2 regions of the Peribacillus sp. NPDC058075 genome follow, and region 1 is predicted to be linked to the other one. Evidence: a T-box and tRNA genes for the amino acid it is inferred to sense, from the RefSeq annotation. Region 1 holds a T-box; the other holds one or more tRNA genes.

Evidence for each region. A T-box is a leader RNA that pairs with one kind of tRNA and senses whether it is charged. The one in region 1 lies ahead of tyrS (tyrosine--tRNA ligase), so its partner is inferred to be a tRNA-Tyr.
Region 2: it has a tRNA-Tyr gene. The T-box ahead of tyrS (tyrosine--tRNA ligase) is inferred to sense a tRNA for this amino acid. The anticodon was not compared.

The regions. Positions count from the first base shown of each region.
Region 1 covers NZ_JBHVSL010000001.1:536,829-547,771, reverse strand. Annotated here, with positions in the region: gene hisJ (histidinol-phosphatase HisJ) at 1-322, shown strand, start outside; gene refZ (forespore capture DNA-binding protein RefZ) at 340-978, opposite strand; gene ACFVS1_RS02795 (GAF domain-containing protein) at 1,133-1,612, shown strand; gene rpsD (30S ribosomal protein S4) at 2,292-2,894, shown strand; gene ACFVS1_RS02785 (hypothetical protein) at 3,727-3,939, opposite strand; gene tyrS (tyrosine--tRNA ligase) at 4,683-5,939, opposite strand; T-box leader at 6,006-6,222, opposite strand; gene ACFVS1_RS02775 (transglycosylase domain-containing protein) at 6,371-9,412, shown strand; gene acsA (acetate--CoA ligase) at 9,538-10,943, opposite strand, start outside.
Region 2 covers NZ_JBHVSL010000007.1:68,709-79,651, reverse strand. Annotated here, with positions in the region: partial or broken rRNA gene ACFVS1_RS25245 (23S ribosomal RNA) at 1-59, shown strand, start outside; rRNA gene rrf (5S ribosomal RNA) at 134-249, shown strand; tRNA gene ACFVS1_RS25235 (tRNA-Asn) at 295-369, shown strand; tRNA gene ACFVS1_RS25230 (tRNA-Thr) at 373-445, shown strand; tRNA gene ACFVS1_RS25225 (tRNA-Glu) at 477-551, shown strand; tRNA gene ACFVS1_RS25220 (tRNA-Val) at 569-644, shown strand; tRNA gene ACFVS1_RS25215 (tRNA-Thr) at 660-735, shown strand; tRNA gene ACFVS1_RS25210 (tRNA-Tyr) at 754-837, shown strand; tRNA gene ACFVS1_RS25205 (tRNA-Gln) at 942-1,016, shown strand; tRNA gene ACFVS1_RS25200 (tRNA-Gly) at 1,020-1,091, shown strand; tRNA gene ACFVS1_RS25195 (tRNA-Ala) at 1,113-1,188, shown strand; gene rocF (arginase) at 1,398-2,300, shown strand; gene ACFVS1_RS25185 (aspartyl-phosphate phosphatase Spo0E family protein) at 2,439-2,624, opposite strand; gene sigW (RNA polymerase sigma factor SigW) at 2,797-3,360, shown strand; gene ACFVS1_RS25175 (anti-sigma factor family protein) at 3,377-4,000, shown strand; gene cdaA (diadenylate cyclase CdaA) at 4,209-5,033, shown strand; gene ACFVS1_RS25165 (CdaR family protein) at 5,026-6,402, shown strand; gene glmM (phosphoglucosamine mutase) at 6,459-7,808, shown strand; gene glmS (glutamine--fructose-6-phosphate transaminase (isomerizing)) at 8,273-10,075, shown strand; gene ACFVS1_RS25150 (iron chaperone) at 10,435-10,806, shown strand; gene ACFVS1_RS25145 (hypothetical protein) at 10,904-10,943, opposite strand, start outside.

The sequences.
Region 1 (10,943 bases):
AATAACGGATTTAGGCATTTATAAACCAAAACGAATCGGGCATATTACGCTTGTCCATAAATTCCAGCATCGATATCCGCCGGCTTCTAGTTTTGACGAGCGGGTTTACAAGGTGCTCGACATGATCAAAGAACAAAGGTATGAACTAGATTATAATGGAGCCGGGCATGTAAAGCCGCTATGCGGTGAACCATACCCTCCTGAACGGTTTGCAAAGCGTGCTTTCGATCTCGGCATTCCGCTTATTTACGGATCCGATGCACATCAGGCTAAGGATTTGGGACAGGGCCATCAGGCACTGATCGAAGGGTTCAATGGGTAGCCCACCATGTATACACTTCAGCTCCGGCCGGCTAACAGTGGCTGCAGGTCTATGAAAAGGGTATCCTGCAAAAAACGTCCGACTTCATTGGCATAAATATTCGTATAATATTCTTCCTGCGGGAACACATGAAGCACATCCATCGCATAATGGGTATGCAGGACAGGGGCCGTCAATAAACCCTTCAACTGCAGCATATACATGGGAACCGAGACCTGCTGGAAACTCCTGCTCTTGATCCCCTGTTCCAAAATATATTGAAAATAAGACTTTTCCTTTGTAAAATAAGTCGAATGAATTTCGCGATTTAAATTGGAATCGAGTGAAGATTCCCCATATATGAACCGTGCAGCAAGGAAGTTTTCCCTCTGGAAAGCGAGAATATCCTTTACAAGATTCATCAAGCAATGCTGCGGACCTTTAAGTTCCAGCAATGTCATGTTCGTCTCAAGGACCAGGATATACTCTTCTAAATAGGAAGTGAAACAGAATTCAAGCAACCCCTGCTTATTCTTGAAATAGTAGGCAATATTTGCAGCGTTCACTTTGGCTTTATTCGCAATATCCCGTATGGATGTAGCATGATAGCCTTTTAAATGAAATAAATGCAATGCAGCTTCCACAATGGCTTGTTTCGTTGGCGTCTGGCGATTCATTCAGGCAATCCCTCGCTTTCTTTGAGACAAGTCTTATGGACTACTTCTTCACGGAAGAGCCTGAATCCTTTAGTAAGTTCTCGACAATTTCCCAACAATAAAGCAACATGATTAGAAAGTGCTGTAAAAATATGCGGAAGACAGGTGAACGCTTTTGTTTAATGTCGAAATGTATCAAGGAAAAAAAGAAAATAACTATGATTTGGTCCAAAAGCAGCTTCTTGCCTTAATAGAAGATGAAACGAACCGGATAGCCAATTTAAGCAATGCGGCAGCTTTACTCAATCAGTTTCTTGATGAGATTAACTGGGTCGGCTTCTATTTATACGAAGAAGGCCAATTAATTCTAGGACCCTTCCAGGGTCTTCCAGCCTGTGTCCGCATTCCAATGGGCAGGGGCGTTTGCGGGACTTCAGCGGCGACTGAAAAAACCCTTCGCATAGAGGATGTCCACCAATTTCCTGGACATATCGCCTGTGATGCTGCATCAAGATCTGAAATTGTCATACCGCTCATGAAGGATGGCAATTTGATCGGTGTCCTCGATATCGACAGCCCGGTCACTGACCGTTTTGACGAAATGGATCAGCAAGGACTTGAGAAGTTCGCTGAAATCCTTTCCAGCCATCTATAAAGTTAAAGGGAGCGGCAATCCTTGCCTGCTCCCTTTAACTTTATAGGCCCCATGTACATGTACCCGGTCCTTCCTGATTTCTTCGCAAAATAACCCCCCCCAAGAAACGTCTCAAACCATCCATAATTTTTGGATTCATTATCTACTAACGCCTACAATGGGAAAAACCTCTCTATTTGTATTTTTCAAATAGGCTCTTATCGTAAAGATTGTTGTTTTTAAAACGAAACCATTTAAGGTTGATTGGAGCGGAAGTGCGAGACTCCTGCAGGGGCAGCGGGACAGGTGATATCCCACAGGAGTCTACGCCGAGGAGGCTCACCGCCCGCCCCGCGGAAAGCGAGCGTCTGGAGGGGAAATCAACCACACCGAAATTAAAGTATGCGAAAACAGCCTTTAAATATATTATATTTTCCTGCTGTGATTCTCTTTTTCCATTCCTTAATTAATCACAACTGTACTTGACTCATTGAGCAGAATATTATACAATACTCTTTGTGTAAAATATTGCAGCCTATGTGACAGCCTTTATGTTCTCATTTTGTTCCTCAATACAGAGGTGTATCTCGTAACCCTCTGCTGCTAGGGCGAAGGTACATGAAAACAAAATGGTCATAATCGTACATTCACACGGTTTTTATTTTACCAAAATAAAAACATTTAAAGGAGGAGTCATCCTATGGCTCGTTATACTGGCCCAAGCTGGAAACTATCCCGTCGTTTAGGAATTTCCCTAACAGGTACTGGTAAAGAATTAGAAAAACGCCCTTATGCTCCAGGACAACATGGTCCTAACCAACGTAGAAAAATTTCTGAATACGGAATGCAACTACAAGAGAAACAAAAACTTCGTCACATGTACGGAATCACTGAACGTCAATTCCGCACAATGTTCGACCGCGCTGGCAAACTTAAAGGTGTACATGGTGAAAACTTCATGGTTCTTCTTGAATCACGTCTTGACAACCTAGTTTACCGTCTTGGTTTAGCTCGTACACGTCGTCAAGCACGTCAACTTGTTAACCACGGTCACATCACTGTAGACGGAAGCCGCGTAGACATTCCATCTTACAAAGTGTCTCTTGGACAAACAATCTCAGTTCGTGAAAAATCACGTAACTTCTCAATCATTAAAGAATCAGTTGAAGCAACTAACTTCGTTCCTGATTTCCTTACTTTCGATGCTGAGAAATTAGAAGGTACTTTCACTCGTTTACCAGAACGTTCTGAATTGCCTGCTGAAATTAACGAAGCTCTTATCGTTGAGTTCTACTCTCGTTAATAAAAACGCTTTGTTAACAGCAATTAAGAAAACCCTAAAAACATTGATACATCAGTGTTTCTAGGGTTTTTTCTTTTTCTCCTGATTTGTAGAATGGTGTATGATAACCAGATTAATTAGGGGCCGTTTAGAAAACTCCACTAAAAAATAGGTTGTGGACTGTCGCTTATTTTTACGTTCTCTTGAAATAGGAGGACGTTTTTAATATCAGAGAAGAATACTTTATAAAGTAGTATAATAAGTAAAAATATAGCGAAAGCCAAGTCACCACCACATTACTTAAATTATAAATGCAGAGAAAATACAGTAACGAAATAGGCTAAGGCAATTATTGTAGATACTTTATTCATTTAAAATAGACACTGTATTTGTTCTCCAATGATTTATAAACTGATGATCGCTTATTTATATTTAACTTTTATATAGGGAGCACCAACCCCGTATGCAGTATTTGAATAATACGTATTTATAACCTTTCCAGTTGGGCTTTTTACTATGTGTTTAAATCTCTTGAAAGCAATGTCTGACCAAACACCTAATCTACTGTATTTTTTTGAATTAGCTGGGATTGTTGTAGAAACTGAGGTATTATGAGCTACGCTAACACCCACATTAAATCCATCATAACTATATGAACCAGAAATAGTATATGATTTCCCACGAGAAATAGTATAACTGCTAGCTTTAGCCCAAGCGTTTGTAAGGGGGTGGTAGTTTACCCATTTTTCTTTTGCTGTATTAGTAGTAATGGTTGTTGTTGTTGTTTTATTACACGTTGCGCATATAGGAACAATTTTTATAATTTGGCTATCTAAATAAGCATTATAGTCTTCTACTGTATCAAAAATACTAAGGTTCCATCGTCTTTTGTTAAACTGTAAGGAGCATCAACTGTTAATTCCACATTAGCTCCTTCAATTTCTACAATGGAATCGTCTCCACCTTCTGCTGAGACCTTTGATAAATTCAGAGTTCCTATTAATAGAATAAACAGGCTGAAAAGACTAAGAAGTGGAAAGTAAAACTTTTGGTTATTAATTCTCATTTATTACCCCTCCATTTTTTTCTAAATTTTCTGATAATTATAGTATACACTTTTTAGTATATAATACAAATTAACCAAAGAGAGGTGATATTATGAAATTAATAGCCGGAACTATAGCATTATCTGTTTCTTTTATCCTATTTATTTATTTGTATGGTTTAAAAGTAGATCACTCTATTAAATACAACGGAAGCTTTTATACGTTTCCAGCAATACTATTATTGATAGCCATGTTTTGTTTTGTCTCAATTATGAGGAAAAACACCAAAGACTAAACCAAATAAAATGTTGATTAGCTAAAAACCCTGACTCAAATTCGAGTAGACGTGATAAGATTCCAGGAAATCATGATATTCCGGTACAGCATACCATTCAATGAAAGTATTTCTTACCTCCTTCTTATCTGCAGAAATCTCTTGCCTATTTGAGCTTAGACAAAGCTGTTTCGGTACCTTTTCAAAGATAGAATCAAGTGTTCCAGGGTTAAACCCTTCCATGTAAAGTGTTGGTAGTATCCATTTAGATTGGCTTTTGCAACCTTTTAAATCGTGACTACTGCAGATTTAGCATTAGGTTTCCATTCTCCTCCCCCCATTAAAATCATAGCTTATCTCCCGATGATTGCAGGTAAAGCGCCTCTAGGGGAGTCCCGGAAAGCGAGTGCCCAAGTTCCAATCAACGTTTTTTCAAATAAAATTATTGCAGAACAAAGCCCGGCTGAATCCCAGCCGGGCTTTGAACAATCATTTCACTAATGTGTATTTCTTTTTGCCGCGACGAACGAGGATGAACTCCCCTTCAATCTTGGCAGCTTCCGTCACTACATATTGCAGATCGGTCACTTTCTCCCCATTTATGGAGATTGCCCCGTTCTGAATATCTTCACGTGCTTGACGCTTTGATGGCGAAATTTTCGCTTCAACGATTAAATCGACCAAACCGATATCTTCCTTGCTCTCACGTTCGAAGCTAGGGACATCTTTAAAGCCCAATTTGATTTCCGCTGCACTTAAATTCTTCACCTCACCGCTGAATAGGGCGGCAGAGATTTTGATTGCCTGGTCAAGAGCTTCCTGACCATGAATCAAACGGGTCATTTCTTCCCCCAAAGCTTTTTGCGCTTTACGCAAATGCGGTTCGTTTTGTACGGATTGCTCTAACTCTTCTATCGCCTCACGAGATAGGAACGTGAAGAATTTCAGGTATTTTACGACATCAGCATCCGCTGTATTGATCCAGAATTGGTAAAATTCATACGGAGTCGTTTTTTCCGGGTCAAGCCAAATCGCTCCGCCTTCCGTTTTACCGAATTTCGTTCCATCCGCTTTCGTGACGAGCGGGATCGTCATACCGAATGCTTTGGCATTCTCATCATTGGATTTCCTGATCATTTCAAGGCCTGTCGTAATATTGCCCCATTGATCACTGCCGCCAATTTGCAATTTACAGTCGTAATTGCTGTATAAATGGCCGAAATCAATTCCTTGTAAGATCGTGTACGCAAATTCAGTAAAGGAAATTCCCGTATCCAAGCGAGAAGCAACCGTATCTTTTGCCAGCATGTAGTTAATGCCGATGTATTTCCCGTAATCACGCAAAAATGTAACCATATCGATTTTGCCTATCCAGTCATAGTTATTGACCATGACCGCACCATTTTCACCTTCAAATTCAAAGATGTGGGACAGCTGCCCTTTTATGCAGTCTGCATTATAAAGCACTTTTTCCAGCGTTTGCAGCTGACGTTCCTCTTTTTTACCGCTTGGATCACCGATAAGTCCTGTCGCACCGCCTACCAGCACAAGGGGACGATGACCGTGCTGCTGGAAACGGCGCAATGTCAAGAATGGCAATAGATGACCGATGTGCATACTATCCGCAGTTGGATCGACACCACAGTATAAAGAAATTTTCTCTTTTTCCAAAAGGTTCTTAAAACCTTCTTCATCCGTTTGTTGATAAATAATTCCTCTCCACTCGAGGTCTTTAAGCAATTCCATTAAATATTCCTCCTCAATCTTAGAAAAAACCCGCAAAAAGCATACAAAAACGCCCCTTCATAAATATGAAGGGACGAATGAATTCGCGGTACCACCCAACTTGAGGACATAACACGCCCTCCGCTCAAGACGAATAACGGTCGTCAGCCGTTTCCTGCTACTAATCATTTCACAGCAAATGCTCCAGGAAGTAATTCATCATACCATTTGTACCGATTTCCACTAACCACCGGCTCTCTGAAACAGGGATAGTCTGACTACTGGGTCCTATCATCGCGATCATTTAATCATTTTATTGTTGTTAATAAACTTTTATCATACATAAGAATCCTTGTCAACATCACCCTTACAGATTATAGAAAAATAAGAAAGATCCCTTTCCCCTACCTGTTATATGCTATAATATATGTGATTTCAGGGGGTATGATACGATGAATAATAATCAAAAAGATAGATTTCAAACAGTCTGGAAGCAGCTGACCCGTTTTTTCCAAAGTGAAAAAACACATAAGAACGCACGGGTTACATACCAAGTCATTTGGAATTTAACACTGATCCTCATTATTGTCGGGATCCTAGGATTCTCATTCGCCGGCGGCGTCGGAGCCGGCTATTTCGCTGCCCTCGTCAATGATGAGCCAGTGCGCTCAAAAGAAGATTTGAAAAAAGACATTTACAATTATGAAGAGACCTCTGAAGTATACTTTGCAGATGAAGTATACTTGGGCAAGCTTAAGAGTGACCTTGAACGTGAAGAAGTGTCCATCGATAAAGTTTCCGAGCATCTGAAAAATGCAGTCATCGCTACAGAAGATGAGTATTTTTATGAGCATGACGGGGTTGTCCCGAAAGCCATCCTGCGTGCGATTTACCAGGAATTTTCAAATGCAACCGTCCAATCGGGAGGAAGTACATTAACACAGCAGCTCATTAAAAACCAGATCCTGACCAACGAAGTTTCGTTTGATCGGAAAGCAAAAGAAATCCTGCTTGCGCTCCGGGTCGAAAAATTCTTTGAAAAAGAAGAGATTTTGGAAACGTACTTAAACGTCTCCACTTTGGGACGAAACTCATCAGGCCGTAACATCGCCGGGGTCGAGTCCGCCGCTGAAGGTATTTTTGGCGTGGAGGCCAAAGATCTGACACTGCCCCAATCTGCGTTTATCGCTGGATTGCCGCAAAGCCCTTTCGGTTATACACCCTATACCCAGAAAGGAAAACTGAAAGAAAATCAAGAGCCCGGCATCAACCGGATGAAAACCGTTTTAAAGCGGATGTATAGTAACGGATACATAACAAAACAAGAGTATGATAAAGCAAACGCATATGACATAACAAAAGACTTTATCGGCAAAACGGAGATGCCATCCGAGAAATATCCGTGGCTCACCTATGAAATCGAAAAACGCTCCATCGAAATCCTATCCGTCAGTCTGGCAAAAGAAGATGGATATGAAGAGAAAGATTTAAAGAATGATGATTTAAAAGCTCAATATCTAGCACTTGCCGATCGTAAGCTGCGGCAAAACGGCTATCAGATTTATACGACAATCGATAAAAAGATTTATGACAAGATGCAGGAAGTGACGAAAAACTATCCGAATTACGGATACGATAAAACGGCACAAGTCGTCGATCCTGATACGAAGGAAATGAAAACGGTGAGTGAGCCCGTGGAAGCCGGGGCCATTCTAATCGAAAATAAAACAGGAAAAATCATCAGTTTCGTAGGCGGCCGTGATTTCAAGCGGGAACAGACGAACCATGCAACCGCATCACTGCGATCGAACGGGTCAACGATGAAACCGCTGGTGATATATGGTCCAGGCATCGAGCTAGGCAAGATTTCGCCTGGAAGCGTATCGGCAAACGTGCCGATCTCCATTCCAACAGGCGGCAAACCGTGGAGTCCAGGAAACTATGGCGGCGGCAGCTATACGGGAGTAACGACTGCCCGCGAGGCCCTGAAGAATTCCTACAATATCCCGGCAGCACTCTTTTACAAGAAAATAATCAACCTGAGTCCCGCTTCGTATTTGGAAAAAATGGGCTTCTCCACCGTGACGAAAGGGGATTACTCCAATCTTGCCATGTCATTAGGCGCGATGGAAAAAGGTGTAACCGTTGAAGAAAACGTCAATGCATTTGGTACATTTGCCAATTCAGGGGAATTCATCGATGCTTATATGATCGACAAAATCGTATCGAAAGATGGCAAGGTCATCTATGAACATAAAGTGAAACCGGTGGAAGTATTTTCTCCGCAAGCCGCTTACCTGACGCTTGATATGATGCGAGATGTCGTAAACAGCGGGACGGCCGCTTCGGTCAGGAACCGACTTGCTTTCTCAAGTGATTGGGCAGGTAAGACCGGAACTTCACAAAACTATTGGGACGCTTGGTTCGTCGCAACCAATCCAAATGTATCATTCGGTACATGGCTGGGATATGACACACCGAAATCCTTGCAAGGGACTTATAATGGTCTTGAATATAATAAACGTAATATGTATTATTGGGCAGATTTGATCAATGCCGCATATAAAGTCGACCCTAAACTCGTCGACCCCGATACCCGTTTTGAAATGCCGGGCGGAATTGTCAGCCGTTCCTTCTGTGGCGTTTCAGGACTGCTGCCTTCAAGTTCATGCCAAAAGGCCGGGCTTGTCAAATCGGATTTATTCATCGCCAAATATGCTCCAACCAAGGCAGATGATAGTTTCATAGATGGACAATATGTATCAGTCGGCAGCAAACGCTACGCAGCCCTTCCGCAAACGCCTGGCGAATTTACAAGCGGCGGGTTCATGTTGAATCCCGACTCCTTTGCAGATATCGGATTGAAATATGTCAATGACCCGGGATCCGTGATTCCTGGAGCCGAAAAATCAGGAAATGTCGTCGGCGCGACAGCGAAATTGAATGATAATGGCAAGGCACCAGATCCCCTATCCATAACGATCGGGAACGATAAGATTACATGGGGCTTGCATGATGAAGGTGATGTCGTCGGTTATCGTGTCTATAAAGACGGCAAGAAAGTGGCGAGCATCAATGCTGGGGAGAATCTTGTTTACAAAGTCGGCTCTGGCGGTTCCTATTACGTAACAGCCGTAGACATAGTCGGTAAAGAATCGGCCCCTTCTCAACGTGTTGAAAGCGGCGCTAAAAAGACAGGTTCAAAAGAAGATTCCACAAAAACTAAAGATGATCGTGGAAAAGATAAAACAGTTAACGAAGATAAAAAATCCGACTCAAAAGAAGAGAACGCTTCAGATAAAGATAAAGATAAAGAAAAAGAAAAAGAACCAGTAAAAGAAACGCAAACGGAGAAAGATAAAGAGCCAGCACAAGACGAAGAACAGCAAAACAAAGAGAATGCAGATCAAGAAAAACAAGAGGTCGACAAAGAGCAAGACACAGTCAATGATAAAGAGCAAGACACGGATAAAGCTGAAGAAGGGGAAGAATGACACTCTTTCTTGAACTAAAACAGGCTGTCGGTTACCCCGACAGCCTGTTTCCTTATAATCTACAAAAAGGCATCCATGGAAGTGACCATGGATGCCTTTTTCCTTTTCAATAATTACTCAGTTTCTCAATCCTCCATCGATGATAAATCACCCGTTGGCAGATCAAGTTCCCAAGCTTTCAGGACACGGCGCATGATTTTGCCGCTTCTTGTTTTAGGAAGTTTATCCCTGAATTCAATTTCACGAGGTGCCGCATGTGCCGCTAGACCATGCTTTACAAATGTACGAATTTCCTCAATCAATTCATCGTTTGCCTCGTACCCGTCACGAAGGGCGATGAACGCTTTAATAATTTCCCCCCGAACCGGGTCCGGCTTACCGATGACCCCCGCTTCGGCTACGGCTGGATGCTCGACCAATTTGCTTTCCACTTCGAAAGGTCCGACCCTTTCCCCTGCCGTCATGATGACATCATCCACACGGCCTTGGAACCAGAAATAACCATCTTCATCCATATATGCGGAATCTCCTGAAACATACCAATCACCTGGCATAAAGTAAGATTCATATTTCGCTTCATTCTTCCAGACGGTCTTCATCATTGAAGGCCAGCCTTTCTTGATGGCAAGGTTCCCCATTCTATGCGGCGGAAGCTCGTTACCTTGATCATCCACTATTGCCGCCTTCACACCTGGAATCGGTTTGCCCATCGAACCCGGTTTGATTTCCAGGCAAGGATAATTGCAGATGACCTGCGCCCCGGTCTCCGTCATCCACCATGTATCATGGATACGGTGATTGAATACCTTCATTCCCCAGCGCACCACTTCCGGGTTCAACGGTTCACCGACACTTAATATATGGCGGAGAGAACTCAAATCGAACCGCTTAACGATTTCGTCACCTGCGCCCATCAGCATCCTGAAGGCAGTCGGGGCACTATACCAGACCGTGACACCAAAGTCCTCCAAGGTCTTGTACCAGGATTCAGGCTTGAACCGCCCGCCTACAATGACATTCGAGGTCCCTGTCAGCCAAGGTCCAAATATCCCGTAAGACGTCCCTGTCACCCATCCAGGGTCCGCTGTGCACCAATACACGTCCTCATCCTGCAAATCAAGGACCCACCTTGCCGTTTGATAATGCTGGATCATCGCATTATGAACGTGCAGCACGCCTTTTGGTTTGCCTGTGGAACCTGAGGTGTAGTGAAGAATCAGACCGTCATTCCGATCCACCCATTCAATTTCGAATTTTTTGTCGGCTTCTTTTAATTTTTTATTGAAGTTATGGTACTTTCCTTCTTCTTTTATATTTTCCCCCACCAAGAAAATATGCTTTAAATGGGGTAATTCATCCACCGGGACACGCGGCAAAAGTTCAGGTGTCGTCACTATCACACTTGCCTCACTATCTTCAAGACGGTCCCTTATTGCGCCTTCCATGAAGGCTTCGAACAACGGCCCTACGACCGCACCCGTTTTAATCGCGCCCAGCAATGCAAAATAAAGCTCCGGGGAGCGAGGCATGA
Region 2 (10,943 bases), on a different contig from region 1:
GGTGGAAGCATGGTGACATGTGGAGCTGACTGATACTAATAGATCGAGGACTTAACCATCGCTTTTAAAAAAATGAAATACCTTCTTATTATCTAGTTTTGAAGGAATGAAAATTCTTCAAAAATGAATATAGTCTGGCAATGATGGCGAAGAGGTCACACCCGTACCCATTCCGAACACGGAAGTTAAGTTCTTCAGCGCCGATGGTAGTTGGGGGTTTCCCCCTGTGAGAGTAGGACGTTGCCAGGCTGTTCATTTAAATCTTTAAATGGGTTTTAGGAAACATTATATTATTCCGCAGTAGCTCAGTGGTAGAGCATTCGGCTGTTAACCGAACGGTCGTAGGTTCGAGTCCTACCTGCGGAGCCATATGCTTCCATAGCTCAGTAGGTAGAGCACTTCCATGGTAAGGAAGAGGTCAGCGGTTCGAATCCGCTTGGGAGCTTCCCGATCTATCTATGAACAAAAAACAGTTCGGCCCGTTGGTCAAGCGGTTAAGACACCGCCCTTTCACGGCGGTAACACGGGTTCGAATCCCGTACGGGTCACCATTTTAAATCATTAATCCGGAGGATTAGCTCAGCTGGGAGAGCATCTGCCTTACAAGCAGAGGGTCGGCGGTTCGATCCCGTCATCCTCCACCATTTTATTCTTTACTTGCCGGTGTAGCTCAACTGGTAGAGCAACTGACTTGTAATCAGTAGGTTGGGGGTTCAAGTCCTCTTGCCGGCACCATTTACAACCATATATTGCGGAGGGGTAGCGAAGTGGCTAAACGCGGCGGACTGTAAATCCGCTCCTTTGGGTTCGGCAGTTCGAATCTGCCCCCCTCCACCATTTTAATAAAATCCTGTGGATCAGTTATATATTCTCTTTATTGGGGAATTATATGATTACCACCTTTTTATTTTGTTGAATTTTAATCATTGCATATCATATATTGGGCTATAGCCAAGCGGTAAGGCAACGGATTTTGATTCCGTCATGCGAAGGTTCGATCCCTTCTAGCCCAGCCATTTGCGGAAGTAGTTCAGTGGTAGAATACAACCTTGCCAAGGTTGGGGTCGCGGGTTCGAATCCCGTCTTCCGCTTAATATATTTCATATCCCTTAGGGGCCTTAGCTCAGCTGGGAGAGCGCCTGCCTTGCACGCAGGAGGTCAGCGGTTCGATCCCGCTAGGCTCCACCATCAACTACATACACCAAAAACTTACGTCTTAAGCCAAAAATGGCTTAAGACTTTTTTTTGTTCAAGGCATAGTTGGGCATACTAATTGCAAGAAAGATCTTTATTCACCAAAAACATATGTGATAGGAAAACGTGCATCTTTATACATGGAATTGTCGAGTTGAACCAATCGGCATATACAATATAAAATGGTGGAAAGGGGGAATTGTATGTCTATTCAGAAAATTTCCGTCATCGGGTTGCCTATGGACCTTGGTCAAGCAAGGCGAGGGGTGGATATGGGACCTAGTGCCATTCGCTGCGCAGAGATTGTCGAGCGGCTTGAAAGTTTGAATATAGAAGTAGAGGATTTAGGGGATATCATTGTAGGGCGACCTGAAAATGCAGATGAGCCTGGGACAAATCTAAAAAACTTACAGCTTGTGGCAAAGGGTAACACCCTGCTTGCAGCAAAAGTTGATGAAATAATAGAAGGAGGCTCCTTCCCGCTTGTATTGGGAGGAGACCATTCGATAGCCATAGGAACACTGGCAGGAGTCGCAAAGCACTATGAAAATTTAGGAGTGATATGGTACGACGCACACGGGGATTTAAATACGGAAGATACTTCACCATCCGGGAATATACACGGTATGCCCCTGGCTGTCAGTATCGGGCTTGGACATCCTGACCTAATCAATATCCATGGTTTTGCTCCCAAAGTGAAACCGGAAAACATCGTAATAATTGGGGCAAGGTCATTGGATGAAGGGGAAAAAGAACTTATCCGTGAGAAAGGGATTAGGGTATTCACGATGCATGAGATCGACCGTTTGGGAATGACACGGGTCATGGAAGAGTGCATGGAGTACCTAAGGGAAAGAACGGATGGTGTTCACCTTTCATTGGATTTGGATGGAGTTGACCCGGCAGATGCACCCGGAGTGGGGACACCGGTGATTGGTGGTATAAGCTATCGGGAAAGTCATTTGGCCATGGAAATGCTTGCGGAATCCAACTTGATTACATCAGCTGAATTCGTAGAGGTGAATCCCATTTTAGATGAGCGAAATAAAACGGCAATCGTTGCTGTCGCCCTAATGGGTTCGCTATTTGGAGAAAAATTATTATAACTGGAAAAATAAAAGAAACAGTAACCGGCTTGTAATGGGTTACTGTTTTTTATATGCTAGAAGGCGTAGGTTTATTTTCCAGGGTGTATGTAACAGGAACATAGTTATAGATTGATGGATGCCATCGTATATCCGTATTCACTTGAGAGCACGTCTGTCTGTAGGGTCTCCATTATTAGTTAAATGGATGTATTGGATGATTAAAGAATCCAATTTGCTGCTAACTTCAACAACTTCATTATCCACCATCGAAGAGCGGGAAGCCAAAAACATCATTTTCTGTCTGTATTGTTCAATATGATCTAAAATTTGTTCAGCAGTCATATAAAGAATCACTCCCTTGAATTATACAATTTCTTACTATATAGCCCTGTTTCTTTTTTTTTAAACATAAAATGTAAAACTTTGTTAAAATTAATGTATTAAATTTTTGAAACCTTTTAGCTTACGATTCGTAGTAATCGTATAGCCGCATGAGCGGGGGTAATACCGGAAAATGGATGCACTCATTAAAGAGAGAATTAATCAAGTATTAAAGGGAGACCATAATGCATTTGGGGAAATTGTCGAAATTTACAAGGACAAAGTTTTCCAAATATGTTTCAGGATGCTCGGAAACAGGCAAGAAGCGGAAGATTTGGCACAAGAGGCCTTTGTAAGGGCCTACGTGAATATTCGCAGTTTCAATATAACAATGAAATTTTCTACATGGTTATATCGAATTGCGACCAATCTTTGTATTGACCGGCTTCGCAAGAAAAAACCGGACTACTATCTGGATGCAGAGGTGGCCGGAACAGAGGGATTGAATATGTATTCCCAAATCGCATCGGATATGGCGAAACCCGAGGAAGAAGTTGAATCTTTAGAACTGCAGGAAACGATTCAAGTGGAAATAATGAAATTGCCCGAGAAATACCGATCGGTCATCGTATTGAAGTATATTGAAGAGTTATCATTAAAGGAAATCAGTGAAATACTCGATTTGCCGGTCGGTACGGTTAAGACGAGGATACATCGCGGTCGGGAAGCCTTGCGTAAACAACTACGCCATTTATAAAAAGAAGGTGAGAAAAATGAACTGCCATGAGGAAATCATTGAATATATGCATGATTATTTAGATGAGGACATCAAACCGGAGCATAAAGAAGTTTTACGGGAGCACTTGCATAACTGTGCTGAATGCCGGGATTACTTTCATGAAATGAAAAAGGCGGTCGCTCTTGTACAAAGCACTTCCCATATAAAGGCCCCGGATGACTTTACAGCAAAGGTTATGGCTCAATTGCCAAAGGAAACGAAAACAACAGGTGCCAAACGTTGGTTCAAAAGCCATCCCTTCATGACAGCGGCAGCGATGTTCATCATATTGATGACAGGATCTGTTTTTTCCACTTATAATCAGGACGAACATTTTTCAGTATCAAAGCAGCCTAACTTAGTGGTCGATGGTGAAACGGTGATTGTGCCTGAGGGTGAGACAATCAAGGGAAATGTGGTAGTTCAAAATGGTAACATTCAAATAGATGGTGAAGTAAAGGGAGATGTGACAGTCATAAATGGGCATAAATATATGTCTAAGGCAGGGAATGTGACTGGGAGCATCCATGTTATTGACCAAGCTTTTGAGTGGATGTGGTATAAAGTAAAGGACACTGCAACCTCGTTGGTTCCTGCTAAAGAGGAGAATAAGGAATAGAAGCTGGGAGAGGGCACCGTTTTTCATTTACGGTGACTTCGCTCAGCTTTATTTTGTTAAGTAAAGGGGAACCATTTTTCATGATTCGTTTTTCCTATGTAAATTTCTCACACTAGTTTTTAGATGTATCATTTAAAAAATGGTATACTATTAAGGTTATTGTAAATTGTAATTGGTATTTGGAGTAATACTGACTGGAGGAAACAACATGTCTTTAACCAATTTGACTGTTTGGGACTATGTAGTAAATTTCATTGATATTCTCCTTGTATGGTTTGTGATATATAAATTGTTAACTATTATTCGAGGCACGAAGGCTATTCAGCTGCTAAAAGGAATTTTTGTAATTGTCATTGTAAAAAGCTTAAGCAACCTGTTTGGTTTCAATACACTCGGATGGTTAATGGCACAAGTCATGAATTGGGGAGTATTGGCGATTCTCGTCATTTTTCAACCTGAACTGAGAAGGGCACTTGAACAATTAGGACGCGGGAAGCTCTTTGCAAGGGGCACCGTTCCAGAAGAGAATCAGCAAGAGCGTTTAGTCGAAGAAATCCTAAAGGCGTCCACCTATATGGCAAAAAGGCGTATAGGAGCCTTGATTACGATAGAAAAAGGTACGGAGCTTGGGGATTATGTTGAAACGGGGATCCCCCTAAAATCCTATATTTCTTCAGAACTGCTCATTAATATCTTCATCCCTAATACGCCGCTCCATGATGGCGCAGTTATTTTGCAAAATAACCAGGTGGCAGCTGCAGCCTGCTATTTGCCATTATCAGAGAGTCCATTCATTTCAAAGGAACTTGGCACACGGCATAGGGCAGCCATAGGCATGAGTGAAGTTACGGATAGTCTTACAATTGTCGTTTCAGAAGAAACGGGAGGGATATCCGTCACTAAAAACGGGGAACTTTACCGGGATTTGAATCAAGAATCATTTAAGGCCATGCTTACAAGTGAACTGGTAGTGGAAAACATCAAATCAACTTCCTCAAGCATCTTTAACTGGAGGGGGAAAAAGAATGGATAAATTCACCAATAGTGCTTGGTTTATGAGAATCGTAGCTTTTGCCTTGGCAGCACTTTTATTCATTTCCATTAACTTTGAGATGGAGTCGGATAAAAAATCGCTTGGTTTATCGACAGCCCCTGAAATCAGTACGGAGACTATTGAAAATGTACCGGTTGAAGTCTACTATGACCGTGAGAATCTAGTGGTGAGCGGAGTGCCGGAGACGGTTGATGTTACGCTTAAGGGAGCAAAAAGCCTCTTGATTAATGCGAAAAACCAAAGGGACTTTAAAGTGTATGTAGACCTATCTGATCCAGCAATCTCAATGGGGGACAGAACTGTCACATTTAAAATAAGTGAGCTGAATGAAAAGCTAGTGGCGACAATCGATCCGGAATATGCCGAAGTCAACGTTCAGGAACGGGTGACGAAGGAATTCTCCGTTGAAGCCGAGTATAATAGCTCTTTACTTGAAGAGGGATATACCGCCGGTCAGCCAACAGTCAGCCCGAAAACTGTCAAAATAACGGGTGCTAAAGATGCGATTGAACAAATTTCGTATGTAAAGGCAAACCTTGAAATAAGTAAGGGACTTAGCGAAACGGTGAACGGTAAGGCAACCGTTAAAGCCTTGGACAGGGACTTGAATAAGCTGGATGTGACGATCGAGCCATCTTCAGTTGCCGTTTCCTTAAAAGTGAGCATTCCTTCCAAGACGGTTTCGATAGAACCGAAGCAAACTGGCAAGGCAAAGGATGGCATCAGGATCACAAGCATGAGTGTTGACCCAAAAGAGGTCACCTTATTCGGTTCGGAATCGGACCTGGAGAAAATTGATGAAATAAATCTTCCTGTAAATATCTCGAAAATCGATGGTGATACAGAACTGGAACTAGATCTTAATAAACCGGAAAGTGTACAAAAAATGTCCTTGGGTAAGGCAAAGGTCAAGATTCGTACCGAGAAAGTGGATGTGGATGAAGAGAGTGCAGAGCCAGTCGTAAAAGAGAAAGAACAGGAAACTGAACAAAAACAAGAAGAGCAAGTAGTCGAAGAAGAGGAAGAAAAAGAAAAAGAAAAAGAAAAAGATGAAACGGCTGCCATTGAGTCTAAAACTTTCAACAATATACAAATTGTGCCTGTGGGCATACAGGATGACCAAGATGCCGAATTGGAATCCGAAGTAACTAGCATCACTTTGCTTGGTGAGGCGGATGAATTGAAGAAAATAACTAAAGACGACATTAATCTTACAGTAGATGTGAGTAATTTAGATGAAGGTACGCATGATGTGGATTTGGCGGTATCAGTACCTGAGGGATTGGACTGGGAACTGGATTCTAAAACGATTTCGGTAACCATCACACAAAAAGACGAAGAGACATGACCTTGCTTTAACATCATCATTTAATTCAGTAACGATTCGAAGAAGGAGCGATAAAGATGGGTAAATATTTTGGAACAGACGGAGTAAGGGGTATAGCGAATAGCGAATTAACACCGGAGTTGGCATTTAAACTAGGCCGTTTTGGTGGCTATGTCCTTACTAGAAATACAGAAAAACCAAAAGTGCTGATAGGGCGCGATACTCGTATTTCAGGTGAAATGCTGGAAGGTGCGCTTGTTGCCGGTCTTTTATCCATTGGGGCTGAGGTGATGCGCCTTGGGGTCATTTCGACACCAGGAGTTGCCTATTTAACAAAGGCCTTAAGTGCTGAAGCAGGTGTCATGATTTCCGCTTCGCATAACCCGGTAGCGGATAATGGCATTAAATTCTTTGGACCGGATGGGTTTAAGTTATCCGATGATCAAGAAGCGGAAATTGAAGCTCTATTAGATATGGAAAAGGATGAACTTCCACGCCCGGTTGGCGGAGATTTAGGCCATTTGAACGATTATTTCGAAGGAGGGCAAAAGTACCTCCAGTACTTGAAGCAATCAGTGGATGAAGACTTTACAGGCATTCATGTTGCTCTTGATTGTGCACATGGGGCGACATCTGCCTTGGCCATGCATTTGTTTGCAGATCTTGATGCAGACATCTCAACAATGGGGGCATCGCCCAATGGCTTGAATATTAATGATAAGGTAGGTTCCACCCATCCTGAAGCACTTGCTGAATTCTTAAAAGAAAAAGGTGCGGATGTTGGACTTGCTTTCGATGGTGATGGAGACCGTGTCATTGCCATAGATGAAAAAGGAAATATAGTGGACGGCGACCAAATCATGTATATCTGTGCGAAATACTTGAAAGAAAATAACCGTCTGAAACAGGGAACGGTGGTTTCTACGATCATGAGCAACCTTGGCTTTTATAAAGGTCTTGAAGAGCATGGCATCCAAAGCGCCCAGACGGCAGTGGGGGATCGCTATGTGGTCGAGGAGATGCGAAAAGGCGGCTATAACCTTGGCGGTGAACAATCCGGACATATCATCTTCCTGGACTATAACACGACAGGTGATGGCTTATTGACGGGCTTACAGCTTGTGAACATCATGAGCGATACCCAAAAAACCTTATCGGAGCTTGCTGGCGAGATGAAGAAATATCCACAAACGCTGATCAATGTCAGAGTTACCGATAAACACGCTGTGACCGATAATGAAAAGGTACAGGAAGTCATCAAGGCTGTTGAAGGGGAAATGAACGGAAATGGCCGTATTTTGGTGAGACCATCCGGTACTGAACCGCTAGTCCGTGTTATGGCTGAAGCACCGACAGCTGAGGAATGCACGAATTATGTAGATCGCATCGTCGCAGTTGTGAGAGCGGAAATGGGTATGAACGAATAACTAATCCTATGCATAAAAGGAACGAAATTTCCTTTTATGCATATTTTATAAAGAAGTTCTTTTTTATAGGTCTGGGTAATAAAGAATTGACCTATGTCCCTTGTTTAAGGTATGATTATCCTGATTTACAACTCATTTTATGAAAAGGGTTGTGTTAAAAAGGAGGGTTGGCAAGGAGAAACGGATTCACAAAAGCGCCTGAACTAAGTCTGGACGAGAAATGGCTTAGTTGACGAGGAGGAGGTTTATCGAATGATCGGCGGATACCTCCCGGCTGAAGTGCACAGCCGCAATAATTCCAATCTTAAAACAGTAGGGCAACTTACTGCACAAAGGGTTGGAAATGCACAAAGGGAAAAAGTGCTTTAAGGCATTTCCTTTATAAAAATATATATCAGAGATGAGGGGGCAGGGATGCCCCCGTGCATTCCTGTTCCCTCGAATCGGTTGGAGGAGCAGAAATTATGTGTGGAATTGTTGGATATATTGGACTTAACGATGCAAAGGAAATTTTATTAAAAGGTCTTGAAAAACTTGAATATCGCGGTTATGACTCTTCAGGGATTGCTGTGAGAAATGAAGCAGGCGTGACAATCTTTAAGGAAAAGGGAAGAATCGCGGACTTACGCGGAGCCGTGGACGAAAATACTATGGCACATACTGGAATAGGACATACACGCTGGGCCACCCATGGTGTGCCAAGCCGTGAAAATGCCCATCCTCACCAAAGTAATTCAGGTCGATTGACTTTAGTTCATAATGGGGTCATTGAAAACTATGCGATTCTAAAACGTGAATATTTGAAGGATGTTGCCTTTAAAAGTGAAACGGATACGGAAGTCATCGTTCAACTGATAGAGAAGTTCGTAAACGAGGGCATGGAAGTGGAAGAGGCGTTCCGTCAAACACTCACTCTTTTGGAGGGTTCATATGCCATTGCCCTATTGGATGCTGAAAATGATGAAACCATCTTAGTCGCAAAAAATAAAAGCCCGCTTCTAATCGGTGTCGGAAAAGACTTTAACGTTGTCGCTTCGGATGCAATGGCGATGCTGCAAGTCACAGATCAATTCCTTGAACTGATGGATAAGGAAATGGTTATCGTGACAAAAGAAAAGGTAACGATCAAGAACCTTTCCAACGAAGAAGTCATGCGTGCTCCATACACTGCTGAACTGGATGCAAGTGATATCGAAAAAGGTACGTATCCGCACTATATGCTTAAAGAAGTCGACGAGCAGCCAGCTGTCATACGTAAAATCATTCAAGCATACCAAAATGAAGAAGGTAAACTTGCAATCGATTATAGCATTACTGAAGCCGTAAGTGAGGCTGACCGTATTTATATCATCGCTTGCGGAACCAGCTATCATGCAGGGTTGATTGGTAAGCAATTCATCGAAAAAATGACTGAAATTCCGGTAGAGGTCCATGTTGCATCTGAATTCACTTACAATATGCCGTTATTATCGAAAAAACCGCTATTCATCTTCATTTCACAAAGTGGTGAAACTGCAGATAGCCGTGCCGTGTTAGTGTCCATCAAAGCGCTTGGTCATAAAGCCCTGACCATCACGAACGTACCTGGCTCTACATTGTCACGTGAAGCGGATTATACGCTCTTGCTGCATGCTGGCCCTGAAATTGCCGTTGCCTCTACAAAGGCCTACACGGCTCAAGTGGCGGTCCTATCGATCTTAGCGAATGTAACTGGCCATTTCCGTAACATGGAGTATGATTTCGACCTTGTAAAAGAGCTTGGAATCGTTGCGACAGCAATGGAAGCCCTATGTGATTCGAAAGAAGAGATGGAAGACATTGCCCGTGAATATTTGTCCGTTACGAGAAACTGCTTCTTCATCGGCCGTTCCCTTGACTACTATGTCGTGCTTGAAGGCGCCCTTAAGCTGAAAGAAATTTCATACATTCAGGCTGAAGGCTTTGCAGGCGGAGAGCTTAAACATGGAACGATCGCCTTGATTGAAGAAGGTACACCTGTCATAGCACTTGCTACGCAAGCAGGCGTCAACTTAAGCATCCGTGGTAATGTGAAGGAAGTGGTTGCCCGAGGCGCCAACCCTTGCATCATTTCCATGAAGGGGCTTGAAGAAGAGGATGACCGTTTCGTCATCCCGGAAGTGAATGAACTATTAACACCCCTTATCTCTGTTATCCCGCTGCAGCTCATTGCTTACTACGCAGCCTTGCACCGCGAATGTGACGTGGATAAACCGCGTAATCTTGCGAAAAGTGTAACGGTTGAGTAAGTTGGAATGAATGCAATGTAGATCTAAATAAAGATCAACTGTTTATAAAAAGTTGCGAAGCTTTACCCCTTTGGCTATGATTAGCCAAAGGGGTATTTTTTATGTTTAAAACAACGAAAACCTCTCAGGTTGATAAGTGGTTTAAAGCAGGCTAAAAAATAGGAAAACGATGTGCAGTGACAATAAAGTTGTTTAATGCAATCTATTAAATCCATCGGTAGGTAATCACGGCATCCATTAGAGCAATGTTAATGATCTTCCTATGGTGCATTGTTGAAAGAAACCCATATTTGCATTAAATTTAGGCGATGCTGAAAATGAAGTGTTCATAAAATTTTTTTAATTTAGGAGAGAATGACATGGAAGTCTTTGCAGAATTTTTAGCGAATATTGATAACCCACAACATAGGGAACGAACGGAAGAAGTCTTTGCTTGGGTAACTAAGAAATTTCCAAATTTAATGCCGAAAATTGCATGGAATCAGCCTATGTTTACCGATCATGACACATATATCATTGGCTTTAGCGTAGCCAAACATCATTTCGCCGTTGCCCCTGAAAAGGCAGGAATTGATCATTTCTCTGATGAAATCGTACAGGCCGGATATGATCACACCAAGCAGTTGGTACGTATCAAGTGGGACAGTCCGGTTGATTACTCATTACTTGAAAGAATGATCGAGTTTAACATCTTGGATAAGGCAGACTGTTCAACCTTTTGGCGGAAATAAAAAAAGCTGATTATTAAGGGTGAGCTGACCCTCTATTAAAGTATCCATTATTCGTGTTTCTGTTAAGTGAAACGATGTGGGTGGTCCTGAGGCTATATCACATATCTGCCGTCTGATCTAACTCCATAGGCAAAAAG